One region of the Kurthia sp. YJT4 genome, then DNA from elsewhere that is predicted to be linked to it. Evidence: predicted binding sites of a transcription regulator. Region 1 holds the regulator's gene; the other holds the start of a gene.
What was found. The regulator CtsR, encoded in region 1, represses protease genes until heat stress. The targets are predictions, from matches to a motif close to ATGGTCAATAAAGGTCAAACA.
Positions count from the first base shown of each region.

Region 1 (3,434 bases):
AATCATAAGTCCTAATGTAATGAAGTATCCATAATGCCAATTCAATTCGGGCATATTCACAAAGTTCATGCCATAAACTCCTGCGATGAATGTGAGTGGGATAAAAATAGTTGATACAATGGTAAGCGTCATCATAATATTATTCATACGAATTGCGTTCATTGACATATGACTATCTCGCATGTCAGCAGTTAATTCACGATTTGATTCAACCATTTCAGTCAATTTCACGAGATGGTCGTGTACATCACTAAAATAGGCTTTTTCTTTTTGTGTTAAATTTAGGCGGTTTGAATTTAAAATCCGATATAACAAATCACGCATTGGGAGAACCGTTCTTCTTATATGGAGTAAATCATTGCGGAGATCGAATACATCGTTCATTAAGTCTACGCTATTTTTATAATCTAACTGATCTTCAATGGTATTAAGTCGATCTTCAATAGTAAAAACAAGGGGGAAAAACTCATCGACAATTTTATCGATTGTTTGATACATGATGAAAAATGTACCGCGATCCCAGCGATTCGGATGACTTTCTAATTCACGTTTGACGATTTCAAATTCGTGAACAGGGAATTGATGATATGAGACGACAAATTTAGAAGAAATAAATAGACTAATCTCCTCAGATGTTAGTTCTTTTGGGTTTAATTTATGGACAACAGTGAAATAATAATCATCATAGTAATCTATTTTTGGACGCTGTAAACGCATCAAGGCATCTTCTACAGCTAGGGGATGAAATTGGAAAAAAGTATGCAGTAATAAATTTTCTTTTGCAGTAGGTTCTGAAAAATCAACCCAAAACCAATCGAAACGATCTTCTTTAATATGTTCTAAAGGGAAGTTTTCCACGAGCTGCTGGTCTTTTGTAAGACCTAGAGTGTAAATCATTTTGTCACCTCTTCACGATCTATTTACTCTATATCTTCCCATAATTTAATTTTTTTGTCACATCATCACAAAAATAAAATGAAACGGATGACACTGTTCATGCGTATATATAAGAAAGAAAAGGAGCGTGTTTTAGATGGAACAAGACAATAAATGGATTAAAGTTGTACTACACTCAAGTGCATATTATTTACCGATTCTACTTCCATTACTCTTTATGCTCTTAATTGATGATTCGAGAGTGAAAAGTTTATCACTACAAGCATTGTTATTCCAAATTGTTATGTCAATTCTTATTGGTATTTCAGTTGTATTCTCGTATGTGTTAATTGGAATTCCGTTTTTAATCGTCTTTGGATTAATGGGGTTCATTGTTCCAATTATCGGGATTATTCGTGCATTGCAAGGTGAGTATTGGAATTATCCAATCGTTGGACGCTGGGTTAAATAATCATAAATAGACAGATATTCTAATTGTAATGGTTAGGATGTCTGTTTTTTTATAAAACAAAAAAGGAACGAGCATTTTTATTGCAATTTATAAAACAATTTATTTATAATATAGTCAAAGATAGTCAAAGTCAGCTTGATTAAAGGAGGTGGGGACTCGACATGAAGAATATGTCGAATATTATTGAGGCGTATTTGAAAGAAATTATTGAAATGGGCGGTAATGGACACATTGAGATTAAACGAAGTGAGATTGCAGACCGCTTCCAATGTGTACCGTCGCAAATAAATTACGTCATCAATACAAGATTCACAGTAGAGAGAGGTTATATCGTCGAAAGTAAACGTGGAGGTGGGGGGTATATTCGCATTTTACGTGTACGTACGAACTCGAAAACAGAACTGTTAGACGATATTCTATCTCAAATCAATTATCAAATCTCGCAAACGGCTGCAGAGGATATTGTACATCGCTTAACTGAAGAGCAAGCAATTACAAAACGTGAGGCAAAGCTCATTCTTACTGCTATGGACCGAGAAGTCATTGCGATTGATTTACCATATCGTGATCAGCTCCGCTCTCGTATTTTACAAGCAATGCTAGTAGCACTGAAGTATGAAAAAGAATCTTAAAAGAAGGTGTATAGAGGATGATCTGTGAAAACTGTAAACAACGTCCAGCTACTGTCACCATTACGATGACAAAAAATAATGAAGAAGTCGTAAAACACTACTGCGAAGTTTGCAGTGGGCAACAAGATTATTTGCATATAGATGAAGAAGTAAAGCCTGTGACAATCGAACAAATCTTTTCGGACTGGTTTGGTATTCCAACATGGTCATCCAACGCACCTCAGTCAAAACAACCATCGCAAGAAAAGCAGCAATGCGAGACATGTGGTATGACGTACCAACAGTTTTTAAAAGAAGGTAAATTTAATTGTCCAAATTGTTATCATGCTTTTTATGAACGTTTGCCTGAAGTATTTAAAAGACTTCATAATGGTGCAACAGAACATACTGGTAAGATACCGGGCGGATTAAATAAAACATATCAAATTAAAAAAGAGATTGAAGTATTACGTCAGAAGATGAAATCAGCTGTAGAGCAAGAAGAGTTTGAAGAAGCAGCAAAACTTCGAGATGAGGTAAAGCAACTTGAAAAACAGTTAACGCAAGGTGGTGCAGCGAACGATGAAAATTGATCATTTTCTAAAAGGTGACAATATTAGTTGGATGGCTGGCGATGGTGAGCACGGTGATATTGTCATGAGTACACGTATTCGTTTAGCGCGTAACATGTCCGCGTATCGTTTCCCACGTGCCTTTAGTGAAGAAGAAGCGATGGCTGTTGATCGTCAAGTGAGCAGTGCTTTACTCGACTGTGAAACACTTCAAACACCACTCTATCATTTTGATTTGGGGCAAAGACCTTCTTTGCAAAAACAAATTTTAGTAGAGAAGCATTTAATTAGTCCGCAACTTGCGAAAAAAGAACGGATTGGTTCGATTCTCGTATCTGAAGATGAATCAATTAGTGTCATGATTAACGAAGAAGACCACATTCGTATTCAATGTTTAGAACCAGGACTTAATCTTAAAAAAGCGTTACTAAAAGCAAATGAAATTGATGATTGTATTGAAAAACAAGTGAACTATGCATTTGATGAACAATTTGGTTATATGACTACTTGTCCGACGAATGTAGGAACAGGGTTACGTGCTTCCGTCATGATGCACTTACCAGCTCTTACGATGACGAATCAAGTTCGTGCCTTAATCAACATGATGCCACGACTAGGTTTAATCGTACGTGGAATCTATGGTGAAGGAACCGAAGCTGTAGGGAATTATTATCAAATTTCAAATCAAGTAACACTTGGTAAATCAGAAGAAGAAATCATTCAAGAATTGGAAACAATTGTAGAACAAGTTGTTGCAAAAGAAGTAGAAGCTAGAAAGGCGATGTTAGAACATGCGCCGATTGCAATTTCAGACCGTTTGCATCGCTCGCTAGGAGTCTTACAAACAGCTCGAATCCTATCGAGTACAGAAGCTGCGAATTGTTTATCTAACGTGCGTTTGGG
Region 1 is NZ_CP126689.1:2,997,943-3,001,376, reverse strand. It holds gene corA (magnesium/cobalt transporter CorA) at 1-897, opposite strand, end outside; gene QN089_RS15045 (DUF4870 domain-containing protein) at 1,034-1,348, shown strand; gene QN089_RS15040 (CtsR family transcriptional regulator) at 1,510-1,980, shown strand; gene QN089_RS15035 (UvrB/UvrC motif-containing protein) at 1,998-2,552, shown strand; gene mcsB (protein-arginine kinase McsB) at 2,542-3,434, shown strand, end outside.

Region 2 (3,434 bases), 690 kb from region 1:
TGTTAATTGACCGCCTTCTTCATAACCGATATAACCTGGAGGTGCACCCACAAGTCGAGATACACTATGTTTTTCCATATATTCCGACATATCAATACGTACAAAATGGTCTTCTGAGTCGAATAGTTGTGCTGCGAGTGCTTTCGCAAGTTCTGTTTTACCTACACCAGTTGGTCCTAAGAATAGGAACGAACCGATTGGTTTATTCGGATCTTGGATACCTGCACGTGCGCGCCATACAGCTTCTGAAACAAGACGAACTGCATCATCTTGTCCGACTACACGCTCATGTAGTGTATCTTTTAAACGAAGTAATTTTTCACGCTCTCCCTCTAACATTTTCGTTACAGGAATACCTGTCCAGCGAGATACAATACTCGCAATTTCTTCCGCTGTTACATCTTCACGTAATAACTTATCTGTACTTTCTACTTCCTCTTCTAAATTCGCTAACTCTTTTTCAAGCTCTGGAATTTTACCATGTCGTAGAATCGCTGCTTTATTCAAATCATATTGATTCTCTGCTTCTTCTAATTCATGGCGATATTGGTCGAGTTTTTCACGTTTTTCTTGCACAATTTGAAGCGCATTTTTTTCACGTTCCCATTGTTCACGCATCGATTGTGATGAATCTTTTAATTCTTGTAATTCTTCACGTAGTGCCTCTAAACGTTTTTTACTCGCATTGTCGTCTTCTTTCATCAATGCTTGTTCTTCAATTTCCAACTGCATTTGTCGACGTGTAACCTCATCTAATTCAGATGGCATCGAGTCGATTTCTGTACGAATCATCGCACACGCCTCATCGACTAAGTCAATCGCTTTATCTGGTAGGAAACGATCTGTAATATAGCGGTTTGATAATTCTGCCGCGGCCACAATCGCACGGTCATGGATACGTACACCATGGTGTAATTCAAAACGTTCACGTAAACCACGTAGAATGGAAATTGTATCCTCTACAGATGGTTCGCGTACAAGCACTTGTTGGAAGCGTCGTTCAAGTGCAGGGTCTTTTTCGATATTTGTACGATATTCATCTAATGTTGTCGCACCGATACAATGTAGTTCACCGCGTGCTAACATTGGTTTTAACATATTCCCTGCATCCATCGAACCTTCTGTTTTACCTGCACCGACAATGGTATGAATTTCGTCGATGAATAAGATAATATTTCCTTCTGCTTCACGTACTTGTTTTAAAACACCTTGTAGACGTTCTTCAAACTGTCCGCGATAACTTGCGCCTGCAATTAATGCGCTCATATCCAGTTCATATATTTGTTTATCTTTTAAACCTTCAGGTACGTCTTTTTTTACAATACGTTGTGCTAGACCTTCAACAATCGCTGTTTTACCTACACCTGGTTCACCGATTAGAACGGGATTATTTTTTGTTTTTCGAGATAAAATACGAATGACATCACGAATTTCTTGGTCACGTCCAATAACAGGGTCCATCTTACCTTCTTTAACAGCCTCTACTAGATTACGTCCGTACTTCTCTAGCGGATTTTCTTCTTCTTGGTTCATTTGATTCATTTGCATTATTTTTCCCTCCTGTTTGACCATCTTTGACTATTGATTAATTTTATTATATCGACTTTATTTCAAAAACTCAAGTAATATGTTTGACCTTTTTTGACTTTCATATTTTTTGTACCATTTACTATTTATGTTAAAATAAAAACCAGTTAATTATGGAGGTGTTTTAATCTTGTTTGATGCAGTCCCCCAAATCGTCCAGCAGATTTTTAAAGCACATGGTACAAAACATCATTTCGTTCGTCATCAACATATTTGTACTACAGGTGAAGCGGCAACACATCTTTATTTTGTGGAAAAAGGTCGTATTGCCATTACAAAAGAGAGCGTTGGTGGTAAAGAATTAACACTTTGCATTGCGACGAAAAATGATTGTATTGGTGAAAGTATTTTATTCACCCCACTTATTACATACCCACTTTCAGCAAAAGTTTTAGACTGTTGTACCGTTTTTGCAATTTCGAAAGAACAATTAGAACATGAATTATCCGAAAACCTTGCAGCACTACGAGAATGTCTCACATGGATTCAAATCCAAAGAATGCGTGAACAAACTAAATTACGCGATTTACTGCTATATGGAAAAAAAGGCGCACTCTCCTCTACACTCATTCGTTTAGCGAATTCATATGGCGAAAAGAAAACAGACAAATCGATTCAAATTAGCGAAAAATTTACACATAGTGAACTAGCAAGTCTTTGTGCAACAAGTCGTGAAGTTGTAAACCGCTTATTACAAGAATTCAAAAAAGAAAAAGTCATATCAGAAGAAAATGGCTACCTTACAATCCATCGTTTAGATTATTTACAGCAGTTTTGTGAATGTGAGCAGTGTGTCGAATTTTTATGTCGTATTAATTAGACATGAAAAGAAGACCACTGCTTTTTTTTGCATGGTCTTCTTTATTTACTATATTTCGATTAGCTATATTCTAATTATATGTTTCATAAATTAACTACTTTTAATCACATGCATTTTCTTAGATTTTAACTCTAGAACCGTATCACATTGTTCTGCAATCTCTTTTTCATGTGTAATGACAATGACACATTTATTTTGTTCATGTGCTAGTTGTTTAAACAGGCGAATGATTTCGAGTGAGTTTTGTTCGTCTAAATTACCTGTCGGTTCATCTGCTACAACAAGTCGCGCATCACAACACATGGCGCGCACAATCGCAACACGCTGTTGCTGTCCACCTGATAAATGTTGGACATTCTTCTTCGCCATTTCAGTGTCAATTCCTACTTTTTGCAACATCTCGAGTGCATATTCTTTACGATTCGCTTTTTTTGAATGCGTAATTTCAAGTGCTGCTGTTATATTATCCAGTGCCGATAAATAAGGTAGTAGATTATACGACTGAAAGACAATCGATACACATGCATTACGATAACATGTTAACCCAATCTTTTTTAATGACTTCCCTTCGTAATAAATATCACCTGATTTTGGTGTATCCAGTCCTGCAATTAGCGATAAAAAAGTCGTTTTACCCGAGCCACTCGATCCTAAAATACCGTATAATTTTCCTTCATCAAATGTCAGATTTAAGTCTTCATAAAGTGGTTCTGACTTCGATTGATACCAATAATTTAAATTTTCTACTTGTAACATCTACTATTCCGTTGCCAAAAACCTATAAAAATCTATAAGCAATGTTTATTTCCTGTTTCTTTGTATCTGCTTTTGCCGAAGCTACTCACATTTGATATGATACTCCACAGGCGTTAATTCGGGTACAACGAACCCTACACATTAGTAGTGTCTTGTAAGTGACTAAGCTACTAATTCTCCAAATTTAGCTAAATTTAACGCAGCATTCATATCTCTGTCTATCTCTAATCCGCAGTCACACTTGTAAACTCTATCAGATAATTTTAAATCT
Region 2 is NZ_CP126689.1:559,986-563,419, reverse strand. It holds gene QN089_RS02640 (ATP-dependent Clp protease ATP-binding subunit) at 1-1,542, opposite strand, end outside; gene QN089_RS02635 (Crp/Fnr family transcriptional regulator) at 1,718-2,407, shown strand; gene QN089_RS02630 (ABC transporter ATP-binding protein) at 2,498-3,163, opposite strand; gene QN089_RS02625 (RNA-guided endonuclease InsQ/TnpB family protein) at 3,326-3,434, opposite strand, start outside.
Region 2: the regulator CtsR is predicted to act here: its motif matches at 1,629-1,649, upstream of QN089_RS02640 (ATP-dependent Clp protease ATP-binding subunit).